2 linked regions of the Prochlorococcus marinus str. MIT 9515 genome follow. Each later gene encodes a partner of the first gene's protein in a complex. Links are inferred from orthologs where the notes say so. Each region holds a gene or a part of one and is shown on either strand. Other genes may lie near its edges.

What was found.
Region 2: the proteins of tig (region 1) and rpsG are in contact, whole or in part, in a crystal structure (PDB 3GTY), measured with the Thermotoga maritima proteins. The link is inferred for Prochlorococcus marinus str. MIT 9515 from one-to-one orthologs. Residues at the interface, in WP_004081061.1 of Thermotoga maritima: Glu122, Val124, Val129, Leu130, Tyr133, Glu188, Gly259, Ile262, Tyr263, Glu266, Ser270, Glu273, Gln274, Glu277, Arg308, Gln311, Ile312, Ser315, Tyr316, Glu325, Arg329, Arg336, Leu363, Phe366, Trp367, Arg373, Leu377, Arg381, Leu384, Glu387; in WP_004081843.1 of Thermotoga maritima: Lys34, Lys52, Lys55, Glu59, Arg62, Gln63, Glu66, Asn67, Lys69, Val71, Arg95, Ala109, Lys110, Lys111, Gly112, Arg113, Pro114, Glu117, Glu121, Ile124, Ala125, Tyr127, Asn128, Asn129, Thr130, Gly131, Lys135, Asp139, Arg142, Met143.

What each region holds. Positions count from the first base shown.
Region 1 is NC_008817.1:1,631,165-1,638,295, reverse strand. The notes cover bases 3,831-6,717. They hold tig (trigger factor), read right to left. Parts: upstream 6,042-6,717; coding sequence 4,620-6,041; downstream 3,831-4,619. Other genes in these bases: P9515_RS08855 (aspartate-semialdehyde dehydrogenase), read left to right, coding at 6,170-6,717; clpP (ATP-dependent Clp endopeptidase proteolytic subunit ClpP), read right to left, coding at 3,905-4,519. Also shown: P9515_RS08880 (glycosyltransferase family 2 protein), read left to right, coding at 1-591; P9515_RS08875 (DNA polymerase III subunit gamma/tau), read right to left, coding at 593-2,380; ATP-dependent protease ATP-binding subunit ClpX, read right to left, coding at 2,436-3,803; more of P9515_RS08855, read left to right, coding at 6,718-7,131. UniProt on the Bacillus subtilis protein: Involved in protein export. Acts as a chaperone by maintaining the newly synthesized protein in an open conformation. Functions as a peptidyl-prolyl cis-trans isomerase.
Region 2 is NC_008817.1:1,479,437-1,488,954, reverse strand. Bases 1-2,917 are described here. They hold rpsG (30S ribosomal protein S7), read left to right. Parts: upstream 1-1,182; coding sequence 1,183-1,653; downstream 1,654-2,917. Other genes in these bases: fusA (elongation factor G), read left to right, coding at 1,757-2,917; rpsL (30S ribosomal protein S12), read left to right, coding at 779-1,156; gltB (glutamate synthase large subunit), read right to left, coding at 1-581. Also shown: more of fusA, read left to right, coding at 2,918-3,832; tuf (elongation factor Tu), read left to right, coding at 3,876-5,075; rpsJ (30S ribosomal protein S10), read left to right, coding at 5,184-5,504; P9515_RS08045 (LON peptidase substrate-binding domain-containing protein), read left to right, coding at 5,562-6,218; P9515_RS08040 (methyltransferase domain-containing protein), read left to right, coding at 6,219-7,154; pheA (prephenate dehydratase), read right to left, coding at 7,155-8,000; P9515_RS08030 (DUF1997 domain-containing protein), read left to right, coding at 8,052-8,570; P9515_RS08025 (ribonuclease HII), read right to left, coding at 8,556-9,185; P9515_RS08020 (Rne/Rng family ribonuclease), read right to left, coding at 9,130-9,518.

The sequences.
Region 1 (7,131 bases):
AATGGTCAATTAATTAATAAAAAAGTTTTACTTAAATGTGGTTCGTTTAATGAAGATACAGTTACTGATGATTTGGATTTAAGTCTCAGGCTTTTACTTACTAAAGCAAAAATTGGGATTCTATGGGATCCTCCTGTTATGGAAGAAGCCGTTGAAAATATATCTGCTTTATTTTCACAGAGACAAAGATGGGCTGAAGGAGGTTTGCAAAGATTTTTTGATTATGGCGAACAATTATTATCAAAAAAAATTGAACTTATTCAAAAATTTGATTTAACCTTTTTCTTTATTTTGCAATACGCCTTACCTATTATCTCTATGATTGATTTGATTTTGAGTATTGCTCTAGCTGAATCGCCCAGTTATTTGCCAATCTCGATAACGGCATTTACTTTGTCGGGAATTGCCGTTTGGTATGGTTCTTCATGCAAAAGTGAAGGTCCAATTTTACAAAATCTCAATTTGATGATGATGTTGGTTTCTCTTTTATATTTGTCTCATTGGTTTGTTGTAATACCCTGGGTGACAATAAAAATGTCTATTTTTCCGAAAAAGATTCTCTGGAAGAAAACACTTCATACTGGTGTTTAACTTATTCATCCAAATCAATAATTTCTCCGTTAAAAAAATTTGCTAGATTTTTGGAATTGTCATCATAAAATTCTTTTTGAGGTTTTTCTATAGGGGTGTTGGAATTTTGAAAATTGGTATTTTGTATTTCCCTATTACTAGTTGATTTTTTAATTATTTTCTCTTGAGATTTTGCAGTATTATTAATATTAATTTTTTTGCTAGAAAAGTTAAGTTTTACTTTATCTCCACAAACTTTTTTTACAGCATTTTCAATTATTATTTTTCGACTTTTGATCATGTTTTCCCAGTTGGGAGATAATGCTATTAAAACTTCATTCGAATCAATACTTGCTAGTTCTGCTTGCTGAGAAAGTAACATTCTTGTCGAAGGCAATTCTAATTTAGATAGAATTAGCTCCCACTTTTCTTTTAAAAAGTCAGTTTGATTTGCATGCTCATAATTAGGCTGAATATCTTGATTATTAATTAATTCCTTTTTATTAATATCTTCTGATTCAGTTTGATTTGCATTTTCATAATTAGGCTGAATATCTTGATTATTAATTAATTCCTTTTTATTAATATCTTCTGATTCAGTTTGATTTGCATTTTTAGAAATGATTGTTTTATTAATTAATTCATCTTTATTAATAACCTTTTGATTTAAAGTCTCTTTATTACTTTGTCCATTATTAACTATGTTGTCTTCGATCTTATTTTCAATAAGGCTTGTTAAATGTACTTCTAACCATAATTTTGGATTATCACTTGTTTTGATTTGATAATCAATATTTTTAAGCTTGTTATGCCAATCAATTATCCTCATTTTACTAATGTTTTTAGAAAATTTATTTAATTCATTTTGAAAGTCAATGGAGGTATAGAAAATATCTGAATAATTGTTATTTAAAGTTTTCAATAATAGGTCTCTAGTAATATTTAATAAACCAACTAATATCTCATGAGGTTCATTTCCTGAATCATATAATTGATTGCAACTAATTAATAACGACTCTGGTTCATTGTAAATTAAGGCATTTATTAAATTAATTAAATCATTTTCGGATACTTCTCCAAGTAAGTTTTGAACATTTTTAGTAGTTACGCCATTAGGAAGAAGACTTAATTGATCTAGTAAACTTTGTGCATCACGCATTCCACCATTAGATCTTTTTGCAATTAATTTTAGTGCTTGATCTTCAAATTTAATTGATTCTTTATTCGCTATTTCTGAAAGGTTGTGGAAAATAGTATTTGAGCTGATTCTTTTAAAATCGAATTTTTGACACCTACTTTGAATAGTATTTATTACTCTTTCCGGATTTGTAGTAGCAAGAATAAAAACAACTCTTTCGGGAGGTTCTTCAATAGTTTTGAGTAAAGCATTTGATGCTGCAGTTGAGAGCATATGACATTCATCGATAACGTATACTTTCCACCTGGCTTGAGTAGGAGTGAATCTTGCTCCATCTATTATTTCTCTTATATTATCAACCCCAGTATTAGAAGCAGCATCAATTTCAATAATATCAAGGGCATTACCATCTGCAATTTGTTTACATAATTCGCATTTGCCACAAGGATTAGCCGTAGGCTGTTCACATGATAGACAATTTAATGATTTTGCAAATATTCGTGCACTTGATGTCTTTCCAGTTCCTCTAGGCCCATTAAACAGATAAGCAGGTGCAATTTTCTTAGATATTAGTGCTTGTTTAAGGGTTATTGATATAAATTCTTGACCAACTAGCTCATCAAGGTTGCTAGGCCTATATTTTTGATGAAAAGGTTTATGTATATTAAGCATTTATGATTATTAATTATATGAATAATCTTGAAATCATAGAGAGTTAACCTTACTTTTATGCAGATTCTTTAATAATCCTATGTGAACCTGCAGGAAGTTTAACAATTTTAGATGAGAACAGGTTGTCTACCATTTTTTTCGTAATGGTGAACTTAGTTACTTCTTCTTGTGATGGGAGTGTATACATTAAATCAAGCATTAATTCTTCAATTATTGATCTAAGAGCTCTAGCACCTGTTTTTCTTTTAAAAGCTTCATTAGCGATTGCTTCCACAGATTCGGGTTCGAAATTTAATTCAACATTATCCATACTTAATAAAGTTTTAAATTGCTTTACTAGTGCATCTCTTGGTTCAGTTAAGATCGATTCAAGAGTTTCTTTAGTGAGACGATCTAATACTGCGCATACAGGAATTCTCCCTATAAATTCTGGAATTAATCCATATTTGACTAAATCATCTAGTTCTAAATTCTTGAGAGCATCTCGAGAATCAACTAATTTTTTTGCATCTATTTTGCTTTCGTCTGAGTTGGTTGTAAATCCTATAGAGTGTCTTCCTAAGCGTTTTTGAACAATATCTTCTAAACCTATAAATGCACCTCCACATATAAATAAAATCTGACTTGTATCTATCTGTATACAATCATGGTAAGGGTGTTTTCGTCCTCCTTGAGGAGGGACATTTGCAATTGTTCCCTCAAGCATTTTTAATAATGCTTGTTGAACTCCTTCTCCAGATACATCTCTTGTAATTGATGGATTTTCACTCTTTCTAGCTATCTTGTCTATCTCATCAATATATATAATACCCTTTTGAGCTAAATCTACATTCATTTCTGACTTTTGTAGAAGTCTTAATAGAATATTCTCAACATCCTCTCCAACATATCCAGCTTCAGTTAGAGTCGTTGCATCAGCCACTGCAAAAGGAACATCAAGAAACTCAGCTAAAGTTTGTGCTAATAATGTTTTACCACTTCCAGTTGGACCAATCAGTAGGATATTTGATTTTTGAAGTTTAGTTGCATGACAATCGTTAGAATTATTGTCCTTATTTTCTTCTTTTAATCTCCAAGTTAACCTTTTATAGTGATTATAAACAGCAACTGAAAGTATTTTTTTTGCAGATTCTTGACCTACAACTTGGTTATCTAGAAAAGTTTTAATTTCCAGTGGTTTGGGAATGGAGGTTAATTCGAAAGGGATAGATGTATCAGGATTATTAATCGGTAATTTTTTCTTGACTTGTGTGGAGTTATTAAGTTTTGCCTGAGTATCAATTAATTCTTCATCGAGAATTTCATTACATAGGTCTATGCATTCATCACAGATGTATACCCCAGGACCTGCTATAAGTTTTCTAACTTGATCTTGTGATTTGGCACAAAATGAACATTTTAGATGGGCGTCAAATTTAGCCATCGATTATCAAAGCTTGTGAAAAATAAAAAAGGGTAACTATCCCTTATTATTAGGATTGCTTATAAATTTGGATTCGTCATCATATTCTTAAAATATTAGTTTTACTTGTCATTTTTTATAACTTTATCAATTAATCCATATTGCACAGCTTCCTCAGGTGACAGAAAATAATCTCTTTCAGTATCTTCATTAATTTTTTCTAAAGATTGACCAGTATGTTCTGACAAAAGAGAATTTAAAGTTTTTTTGAGAAATAATATTTCTTTTGCTTGTATCTCAATTTCTACTGCTTGGCCTTGAGCACCTCCAAGAGGCTGGTGAATCATAATTCTTGAATTAGGCAAAGCCAACCTTTTCCCTTTTGCGCCACCAGAAAGAAGGAATGCCCCCATACTTGCAGCCACGCCAAAGCAGATCGTGACAACATCTGGAGAGATCTGTTGCATCGTGTCGTAAATAGCTAATCCTGCAGTAACAGAACCACCGGGAGAATTGATATATATTTGAATATCTTTGTCAGGATCTTCGGCTTCTAGAAATAGAAGTTGTGCAACAAGTGAATCTGTTACCTGATCGTTAATTCCGGTTCCTAAAAATATTATTCTTTCCCTTAATAATCTCGAATAAATATCAAATGCTCTTTCTCCTCTTCCAGATTGTTCCACAACAGTAGGAATAGCAGATTTCGTGTTATTGACACTTTCAAGAGGACTCATTGAGCTGTGTATTAAATGTTTTTGTTTAGAATTCACTAAATTAATCTCTTTTATATCTAATTTAGAAGTTTTTTTCTTGATTAGTTAAATTTTTTATAAATTATTTTTTTTCTTTTTTCTTTTTATTCGGTTCACTTTTAGCTTGGCTTTCTTTCTTTGTCTTTGATTTTGTCTTTGATTTTGTAGTTGATTTTGTTACTTTTTCACTTATTTCTTTAACCGTTGAATTTTCTTCAAGCCAAGTTATTAACTTTTCTTTTAGAAGATCGTTAAGAACTACTTCTTTTAATTTCTGAATGTCAATTTGTTTTTGTGATTTAGAAATTTCATCATCATATTCCTTCATTTTTTGATTTATTTCTTTATCCTCGACTGTAATATTCTCACTTTCTGATAATGCTTTTAAAGCTAAATTTCTTTGAACATTTTTTTCAGCTTGAGGACGAGTTGATTCTGCTAAAGTTTTAACTAATTCCGGGGTAAAAGTTGATTTGATATCCATTCCTTGTTGGGCAAATCTTTGCGCTGTTTGTTCAATATTATTTCTTACTTCAATATCAATCATTGCTTTTGGAATCTCAGCATCTAATTCTTTGGATAATGCATCCATTAAAGCTTCAATTTTGATATTTTTTTGAGTGTTATCAAAATTTTCCTTTAATTGTTTTTCAATATCTTTTTTAAGTTCCTTTAATGAATCTTTATTTCCAGACTGTTTTGCAAAATCATCATTTAGTTCAGGCAATTCTTTCTCTTTAAGGTCTTTTAGACTGACTTCAAAGATTGCTTCTTTCCCTCTGGACTCTTCATGAGAGTAGTCATCAGGAAATTTGAGATTAAGAGTTTTATTATCATCGATTTTCATACCAACAATACCTTCAACGAACCCTGGAATCATTTTGTTCTTTTCTAATTCAAGATCCATTGAGTCACTAGATCCTCCATCGATTGCTTTTTTGGAATCTTTATAAATGCCTTTGAAACTCACTACAGCGATATCTCCTAATCTAGCGGGTCTATTAATAACTGGAATAATATTTGCTAGTTGATTTCTTGATTTTTCTAAAGCTTCATCTATGGATTTGGGGTCAAATTTTCTTTTTATAATCTCAACTGATAGGCCTTTTGATTTTTTTAATTTTAATGTGGGTGCAACATCAGTTTGAAGATTAATTTTTAAAGTTTTTTCCGGATTGAAATTCTTAAGTAATGATTCAAATCCATCAACTAATTCCGGTTCACTTAGTGGCTCTATTGATTCCATTTCTATGGCCTCTTTCCAAGATTTATCAATTATTTTTTCTAGAGCAGAGGCATATAGTTGGTTTATACCAATTCTTTGTATTAATACTTGTTTTGGAATTTTGCCAAGCCTAAATCCTGGGATTTTGGCTGAACGACTAATTGAATTTATTGTTTCACTGACGAATGATTTGCATGTATTAGATGGGATTTCTAATTCAAGAGCAATTCTACTTTGAGGCAGTGCGGTTGTTTTTACTATTAATGCTTCTTTAATCATGTTTGAGTTTTTTTAAATTATTACAATAAGCAGAAACTTAATTATTCCACATTAAGTGATTTCCTTGAAGTTAACTTTTTTGATACAGTAAGAGAAATATTAAATTCTGTAATTTTTTAAATTATATAGTGAGAAAATCTCCATTTTTGCCAAACAGGCCTTTAAAAATAGCTGTTTTGGGTTCTTCGGGTGCTGTTGGATCAGAGATACTCAAAATTCTTGAAGAAAGAGATTTTCCTATCTCAGATTTGATTTTGCTTTCATCTCAGCGTTCAGAAGGAAAAATAATTAAATGGAAAGGTGAAGAACTTATAACTAAAAAAGCTACAAAAGAAGAATTTTTAAATGTTGATTTAGTCCTTGCTTCTGCCGGCGGAAGTGTTTCGAAACAATGGATATCAACAGTCAAAGATCAGAATGCTTTATTGATTGATAATTCAAGTGCATTCAGATTAGAAGATGATGTTCCTCTTGTTGTTCCTGAAGTCAATGCTTCTGACGCCTTAAAGCATAATGGTGTTATAGCTAATCCGAATTGCACAACTATATTGCTTACTTTAGTTTTGGCTCCTTTGAATAATATTTCTCCTATTAAAAGAGTAATCGTTTCAACTTATCAATCTGTAAGTGGAGCAGGGCAATTAGCAATGGAAGAATTACAGTTTTTAACTAAGAAATATTTACAGGGAGATCCAAAAGAAAGTGAAGTCTTACCATATTCATTAGCTTTTAATTTGTTTCTACATAATTCACCAATGCTTTCAAATAATTACTGTGAAGAGGAGATGAAAATGACAAATGAGACTCGCAAAATATTGAATAATACTGACTTAAAACTTTCTTCAACTTGTGTAAGGGTTCCAGTTCTTAGGGCACATTCTGAATCAGTTAATATTGAATTTAAGGACATTGTTAAACCTTCATATGCTATTGATCAATTAAAAAAAGCACAAGGTTTAGAAATTATTGAAGATTATGCAAAAAATAGGTTCCCTATGCCCAACGATGTGATGGGAAGAGATAATATTGCTGTTGGCAGAATAAGAACTGATATAAGTAATCCGAATGGATTAGAATTGTGGTTATGTGG
Region 2 (9,518 bases), 150 kb from region 1 along the record:
TCACAATCGGCGGCATTATTTTTTGTATTTTCTCTGATCCTTTTTTCAATTCTTTTTCTAAGTTGAAATAAGAGAGTCTCGAATTCTTGACTGTCAACTTTCTCCAAACAAACGATCCATTGACATATGAATGGTGCGTTTTGTTTTGCTAAGTTCCCTAATATTTCATTTTTGACTGGTACATTTCTCCAGAAAGTTTTTTTGAAATTTAATTTTTTGGCTTCTTGTTCACATATTAGTTTTGATTCTTTAACTTTTAATTCGTTATTTGGCATGAATATCATACCTAAACCTCTAATCTGATCAGGTCGAGGCTCCAAATTCATTTCTTGATCTAAAAATTCCCATGGAATTGAACATAAAATGCCTGCACCATCTCCTGAGTCATTATCCCCGCCACATCCCCCTCTGTGTTCCATGCAATTAAGTCCTCTCAAGGATTGCTTTAATATCCAATTACTTTCCTTCCCATAAATATTTGCTATGAAACCAACTCCACAAGCATCTTTTTCTCCAATAATTCCACTTGGAGAATAACTATCTTGATATGGCCCTTTGCTTCTTTTGATACTTTCTCGCATAGATTATTTAACTATATAAGAAATCTAAAATTTATTCTATTATAAAATAAATATCAAAATACAAAGCAAAAAATAATGAAGAATTACTAAACATATTTGAATTTTATTTTTAATTTAAAAAAAATGAAAAAAAAATTCTAGATATGTCTCGTAAAAGGTTATGATTAATAAATATGTATTTTCATCTATAAATTTTAATGCCGACCATTTCCCAATTAATTGGATCAGAAAGAAAACGTCTGACAAGAAAAACTAAATCTCCTGCACTTAAATCTTGTCCAGAGAGAAGGGGTGTATGTACAAGAGTTTATACATCTACCCCAAAGAAACCAAATTCTGCCTTAAGAAAAGTTGCCAGGGTTAGATTAACCTCAGGTTTTGAGGTTACTGCATATATACCTGGAATCGGACATAACCTGCAGGAACACTCTGTAGTCCTGCTTAGGGGAGGAAGAGTTAAAGATTTACCTGGAGTCAGATACCATATAATAAGAGGAACTTTAGATACTGCAGGGGTCAAAGATAGACGCCAATCCAGATCTAAATATGGTGCAAAAGCTCCCAAAAATAATTAATTTTTTTACATCAATTTTTTTTTAAAATGTCACGTCGAAATGCAGCAGTAAAAAGACCGGTTTTACCAGACCCTCAATTTAATAGTCGTCTTGCCTCAATGATGATTTCTAGATTAATGAAACATGGTAAAAAATCTACTGCACAAAAAATACTATCTGATGCCTTTTCTCTAATAAGTGAGAGAACTGGTGGAAATGCTGTGGAGTTATTTGAAACAGCTGTAAAGAATGCAACCCCTTTAGTTGAAGTGAGAGCCAGAAGAGTTGGAGGTGCTACTTACCAAGTCCCTATGGAAGTTCGTCAAGAAAGAGGAACTGCGATGGCACTAAGATGGCTTGTTACTTTTTCAAGAGGAAGAAATGGGAAAAGTATGTCACAAAAATTAGCAGGGGAATTAATGGATGCCGCTAATGAAACTGGTAGCGCAGTTAAGAAGAGAGAAGATACTCATAAAATGGCAGAAGCTAATAAGGCTTTTGCTCACTATAGATACTAATTTCGACCCAAAATGGTCCTTAATTAGTCTATTATTGTAAGAAGTTTATTTGATTAGATAAACTGCAGCTATTTAGCAATTCATTCTATTTGGAGTTTTAACATTGGCACGCGACTTTCCCCTTGAACGAGTAAGGAATATAGGTATAGCCGCTCATATTGATGCTGGTAAAACAACTACTACTGAAAGAATACTTTTTTATTCAGGGGTTGTTCACAAAATCGGAGAAGTACATGATGGTGCTGCAGTAACGGATTGGATGGACCAAGAAAGAGAAAGAGGGATTACCATCACAGCTGCTGCAATCTCTACAAGTTGGCAGGATCATAGAATTAATATCATTGATACTCCAGGTCACGTTGACTTCACAATTGAAGTAGAAAGATCAATGAGAGTTTTAGATGGTGTCATAGCTGTATTTTGTGCTGTTGGAGGAGTTCAGCCACAATCAGAGACTGTATGGAGACAAGCTGATAGATATTCTGTTCCAAGGATGGTCTTCGTCAATAAAATGGACAGAACAGGAGCAGACTTTTTAAAAGTTAATAAACAAATTAAAGAGCGCCTCAAAGCAAATGCTTTCCCTATTCAGCTACCGATTGGTGCTGAGGGTGATCTTACAGGAATTATCGATTTAGTTAGTAACAAGGCTTACTTATACAAAAATGATTTAGGGACTGATATTGAGGAGGCTCCAATACCAGATGAGATGAAAGATGAGGCATTGGAGTGGAGAAGTAAGCTAATGGAAAGTGTCGCAGAAAATGACGAAGAATTAATTGAAATATTTTTGGATAAAGGAGAATTAACTGAAGATCAATTAAAAAAAGGCATTAGAGAAGGAGTTCTTAAGCATGGTTTAGTTCCCGTTTTATGTGGATCAGCCTTTAAAAATAAAGGGGTTCAATTAGTTCTTGATGCAGTAGTTGATTATTTGCCAGCTCCAGTTGATGTAAAGCCAATTCAAGGGGTTTTACCAAATGGTAAAGAAGATATCAGACCCTCAGATGATAATGCGCCTTTCAGTGCATTAGCTTTTAAAGTAATGTCAGATCCTTACGGAAAACTAACTTTTGTAAGAATGTATTCAGGAGTGCTTTCAAAAGGTAGTTATGTTATGAATTCAACTAAGGATGCTAAGGAGAGAATCTCTAGATTAGTAATCTTAAAAGCTGATGAAAGGGAAGAAGTTGATGAATTAAGAGCAGGTGATTTAGGGGCTGTTTTAGGCTTGAAAAACACAACAACTGGTGACACATTATGTACTACGGATGATCCAATAGTTCTAGAAACTTTATTTATTCCTGAACCAGTTATTTCAGTTGCTGTTGAACCTAAAACTAAAGGAGATATGGAAAAGCTCTCAAAAGCTTTACAAGCCTTATCAGAGGAAGATCCAACCTTCAGGGTTAGCACAGATCAAGAGACGAATCAGACCGTTATAGCTGGTATGGGTGAATTACATTTGGAAATACTTGTAGATAGAATGTTAAGAGAGTTTAAAGTTGAGGCAAATATCGGTGCTCCTCAAGTCTCGTATAGAGAAACAATCAGATCTAGTTCTAGGGGTGAAGGTAAGTATGCAAGACAAACAGGAGGTAAGGGGCAGTATGGACACGTAGTTATTGAAATGGAACCTGCTGAAGTTGGTAAAGGTTTTGAATTTGTTAACAAAATTGTTGGTGGAACAGTTCCAAAAGAATATATTGGACCAGCTTCAAATGGGATGAAAGAAACCTGTGAATCAGGCGTTCTTGCCGGTTATCCGCTGATTGATGTAAAAGTAACACTAGTCGATGGTTCGTTCCACGATGTAGACTCTTCTGAAATGGCCTTCAAAATTGCAGGTTCCATGGCTTTTAAAGATGGGGTTAAAAAATGCAATCCTGTCCTATTAGAGCCTATGATGAAAGTTGAGGTCGAAAGTCCTGATGATTTTCTTGGATCTGTAATTGGTGACCTCTCCTCAAGGAGAGGTCAAGTCGAAGGACAATCTGTCGATGATGGATTGTCTAAAGTACAGGCCAAAGTGCCTTTAGCCGAAATGTTCGGTTATGCCACTCAACTCCGATCAATGACACAAGGTCGGGGTATATTTTCAATGGAGTTCGCAAATTATGAGGAAGTTCCTCGTAATGTTGCTGAAGCTATCATTTCCAAGAATCAGGGCAACTCCTGATCTCTAAACTAAACACTCTTTAACCCTCGATTCTTTAATTCAAATGGCTCGCGAGAAGTTCGAAAGGAACAAACCACATGTCAACATAGGTACTATCGGCCACGTTGATCATGGAAAAACAACCCTGACTGCTGCTATTACCAATGTTTTAGCTAAAAAAGGTCAAGCACAAGCTCAAGATTATGGAGACATTGATGGTGCTCCAGAAGAAAGAGAACGTGGCATAACAATTAATACAGCCCACGTTGAATACGAAACTGAAGGCAGACATTATGCCCACGTTGATTGTCCAGGACATGCTGATTATGTCAAAAACATGATCACTGGAGCGGCTCAAATGGATGGTGCAATTTTAGTTTGTGCTGCCACAGATGGTCCTATGGCACAAACAAAAGAACATATCCTTTTAGCAAAACAAGTTGGTGTTCCTGCTTTAGTTGTCGCTTTAAATAAATGTGACATGGTAGATGACGAAGAAATCATTGAACTTGTGGAAATGGAAATCAGAGAGCTACTTGATAGTTATGATTTCCCCGGGGATGATATACCTATCGTCCAGGTTTCAGGCCTGAAAGCTTTGGAAGGAGATTCTAATTGGGAATCTAAAATTGAAGAATTAATGAAAGCTGTTGATGCTAGTATTCCTGAACCAGAAAGAGAGATTGACAAGCCATTTTTGATGGCAATAGAAGATGTTTTCTCTATTACAGGTAGAGGAACAGTTGCTACAGGAAGAATAGAAAGAGGTAAAGTCAAAGTTGGAGAAGAAGTCGAAATAGTTGGGATAAGAGATACAAGATTGACCACTGTTACTGGTGTTGAGATGTTCCGTAAACTTCTTGATGAAGGTATGGCTGGAGACAATGTTGGACTACTCCTACGTGGTGTTCAAAAAGAAGATATTGAGAGAGGAATGGTACTTGTTAAGAAAGGTTCAATTACTCCTCATACTAAATTTGAAGGAGAAGTTTATGTTCTTAAGAAAGAAGAGGGAGGGAGACATACTCCTTTCTTTGCTGGTTATAGACCACAATTTTATATAAGAACCACAGATGTGACTGGACAAATCACCGCATTCACCTCTGATGATGGAGCTAATGTAGAAATGGTAATGCCAGGAGACAGAATAAAAATGACTGGTGAATTAATTTGTCCAGTTGCTATTGAACAAGGTATGCGCTTTGCTATTCGCGAAGGTGGTCGTACCATTGGAGCTGGTGTTGTTTCTAAAATTATTGAATAAATTTCTTTAATTTTATGAAGTTAACCTCTGATAATCTAGAATAATTAAATAAGAGATACGGGTTATTGATTATCAATAACCCTTTTATTAAGAGATCAATTCAAATTTATGACAACATCACTTGCTCAACAAAAGATTCGTATAAGATTAAAAGCATTTGATAGAAGAATGCTGGATTTGTCATGTGACAAAATTATTCAAACAGCAGATACAACTGCTGCTTCAGCTATCGGTCCTATACCATTACCAACTAAAAGAAAAATTTATTGTGTTCTAAGATCTCCGCATGTGGATAAGGATTCTAGAGAGCATTTTGAGACAAGAACTCATAGAAGAATTATTGATATCTATAGCCCCTCTGCCAAAACCATTGATGCTTTAATGAAACTAGATCTTCCTAGCGGTGTAGATATAGAAGTTAAACTATAAGATTGCCCGAATAGTGCCTAAATTTACTAATATGTAGTTATAGATTTTGAGGTTTAAATGGGAGAGCTTTCAGTAAGGGAATTACCATTATTCCCTCTCCCAGAAGTTGTTCTTTTCCCTCAAGAAGTTTTACCTCTACACATATTTGAATCAAGATACAGAATTATGCTTAAATCTGTTCTTGAATCAGATTCAATGTTTGGGGTAATTAAATGGGATCCTAATACTAAAAGTATGGCTAACGTTGGCTGCTGTGCTCAAATAATTAAACATCAAACAGCCGATGATGGAAGAAGTAATATAGTCACGTTGGGACAGCAAAGATTCCAAGTCTTAGAAGTTGTACGTTCAACACCATATTGCTCAGCGATTGTTAGTTGGATTACTGATGAAAATATCGAAAGTTTCCAAAGTTTAGATCTTTTAAGAGATTCTGTTACTGAAGCATTAAATGATGTAGTTAAATTAACTAGTAAACTAACTAATTCTCAAAAAGTTCTTCCTGATAAATTACCTGAAAACCCTATGGAACTCTCTTTTTGGATTGGTGCTCATTTAGGTGGACCGGTGGCTGAAGAGCAGCAGAAACTTTTAGAAGAGAGGAGTACATATACACGTTTGCAAAGAGAGTTTGAAATGTTAGATCATACGAGAAAACAATTGGCAGCTAGAACAGCTTTAAAAGAAAGTTTTCCAGATATCAAAGAAAATTAAATGTCCTTATTCTTAACATCTTTTATTTTTTTAGTTTTAATTCTATTTTTCTTGTATTTAGTACTTTGGAGGATTAATACTAGAAAATATATCTCTTCGGGAACTGTAGCTTCAGCTTATGACTCGTGGACTCAAGATAAACTACTAGAAAGATTGTGGGGTGAGCATATACATTTAGGTTTCTATCCTCCAAATAAAAATATTGATTTTAGAGAAGCTAAAGTCCAGTTTGTACATGAGCTGGTGAGCTGGAGTGGTTTGGATAAATTACCTAGAGGTTCAAGGGTTTTAGACGTAGGTTGTGGAATAGGTGGAAGCTCTCGGATTCTCGCTAATTATTATGGTTTTAATGTAACAGGTATAACAATTAGTCCAGCTCAAGTACAAAGAGCTAAAGAACTTACGCCTCATGAATGCAGCTGTAACTTCAAAGTTATGGATGCTTTAAATTTGAAATTTGAAGATGGAGCATTTGATGGGGTTTGGAGTGTTGAGGCAGGAGCTCATATGAATAACAAAAATAAATTTGCAGATCAAATGTTAAGAACTTTGAGACCTGGAGGATATTTAGCTTTAGCTGATTGGAATTCAAGAGATTTAAAAAAATATCCTCCTACAACGCTTGAAAAAATAATCCTAAAACAATTACTTGAACAATGGGTTCATCCTCAATTTATTAGCATTAAAGATTTTAGTAATATTCTTATCAATAACAAAAATAGTTCAGGTCAAGTTATCTTTGATAACTGGAATTACTATACAAATCCATCTTGGTTTGATTCAATATATGAAGGAATTAGAAGGCCAAATGCAATTTTATCCCTAGGTCCAAGAGCATTAGTAAAGTCTGTAAGAGAGATTCCTACAATATTGTTAATGGATTGGGCTTTTAAAAAAGGTTTAATGGAATTTGGAGTTTATAAATGTAGAGGTTAATTAATCTAATTTAATCTTTTCTGATAAATAACATCCAAAGTCTACCAAATGTTCACATAAGGGTTTTAATTTTTTCTTCAATTCATAGAACGCTTCAATATTAGTTCTTGTATTTATATCAACATCAATGTAAATGATATATTCTCCTAGTTCTCTTTTAGAAGGCCTAGATTCTATTTTACTCATATTGAATCCAAAATCTGAAATATAATTTAAAGCTTCAAGTAAAGCTCCAGGATTATTTGAGAGCAATGAAAAGGCAAAACTGGCAATATTAGCTTTATCTAAAATCGATTCTTTACTTAATAAAACAAATCTTGTACAATTCCCTGGAACATCATTAATGGGGAATGCTAGTTCTTTAAGTCCTTCAATTTCAGTAAGAGATTTCGATCCAATAGCTGCTCTAAATGAACTCCCTTTTACCATTTTCACTGCTTCGGAAGTTGAATTAGTTGATAAAGTAATAGCCTCTGGAAGATTCTCAGATAGCCATTCAGAACATTGAGCTAAAGCTTGTGGATGAGAAAGTACTTCTGATATTTCCGAAATATCTCCATCACTTATTAATGCATGTTTTATTGGCAAAACAATTGCTCTATTGATATTAATATCCGAAAATTTCCAAAGTGCGTCTAAAGTAGTTGTTACTCCTCCCTCAACCGAGTTTTCAATAGGCACTATTGCTGCATCACAATTGTTGTAGGCTATTGCTTTAATAACCGAATATAGCCCATTACATGGTACAAATAAAGGTGACTCAAAATTGGCAAGCTCTGATAAAATATGAGCTGCTTTTTCTGCGTATGTCCCTTCAGGGCCCAAATATGCAACTTGTTTGCGCATGATTAATTGTAAAAAAAAAAGATCAATTAAGCATTGGAGGTATATAGAAAAATGCTTTTAGCTTTTGATGCTAAACAGAAACTTAAACTTTCTGTAACAAGGAATAAAGAATATCTTTCTAAATATCTTTTGGAAGAAGAAAGGGTTGTTGGAGCAATGCTGGACCCCAATAAATTGGAACCTGAAGGGGATGGGAAGTACAAGTATACTGTAACAAGTTTCAGGGTTTTTCAATTAGATGTTAACCCTGTTGTATCAATTGCAGTTGAGAATAAAGAAGGTATTTTAAAAATGAGTGCACTTGACAGCAAATTAGATGGTTTAGGGATAATCGAAGATTTCAGTTTAATTTTGAAAGCAAATTTGGAGGCGACTGATAATGGATTAGAGGGCGAAGCACTTCTTGGTGTATCAGTAAGTCAACCTCCTCTTTTGAAACTTGTGCCAAAGAAAATTTTAGAATCTACTGGCCATTCAGTATTGAATGGAATTTTATTAGGAATAAAATCTAGAGTTCAGCAACAATTAATAAAAGATTTTGTAAATTGGTGTGATTTAAATAAGGTTTAATTTAGTTAAAAAACTTTTCCTATGTAGATTCGTTACGCCATTAGCTTTAAGACTTAATAAATGCTCTTTAGTACCATAGCCTTTATTTTTAAAGATAAAATATCCAGAGAATTTTTTTTCTAATCTTTCCATTAAAAAGTCACGTGTTACTTTTGCAACTATGCTTGCTGCAGCAATTGATGTGAATTTGGAATCACCTGCAATTATATTTCTTTGATGACTCTTCCAAAGTCTTAATGATAATGGACCGTCAATTATAACTTCATATGGTTTGGATTTTAACTTCTTTATAGCTCTAATCATTGAAAGCTCGGTGGCATATCTTATACCAAGTTGATCTATTTCTCTTGCTGAAGACTGTCCCAAACTGTAATCTGAGGATAATGAGATAATTTTCGGCAAAAGTAATTTTCTTTTTTTTTCTGTTAGTTTTTTACTATCGGTTACACCCAATTGCTTGAGAGTATATCCATTTTTTTCGGTTAGAACTACAGCTGCAGAAAATACAGGTCCAAAAACTGCACCTCGACCTACTTCGTCAATACCTATCTCAAGTTGTTTATTCAATACTTGCAGATGATCTTCTTCTTTTCCGTCTTGAATTATCAATTTCATCTGTTATTTCTACTTCCTCATTAGCAGTTGTTATCTTTGGTAATTTGCTCTCATGATTAATTTCTTTAGACTCATTTACTTCAACTTCAGACTTTTCTATTGAATTAGAAGTTGAGGATTTTTTATTTGTTTTCTTATTAGAAACTTTAGTTTTTGCTTTTTTATTCTTTTGTAAAGAGAGTTCTTTTTCGTTGTTATTACTATTCTCTAAACGTACTAAATGATTATTAGTAAGATATTGTTTTCCTAATTTAATTAATGGATTAATACCAAGTTGACTATAGACAATCTTTTCAACTTCGCTTAGCTCAACTGTTATTACTTTCTTTTCTT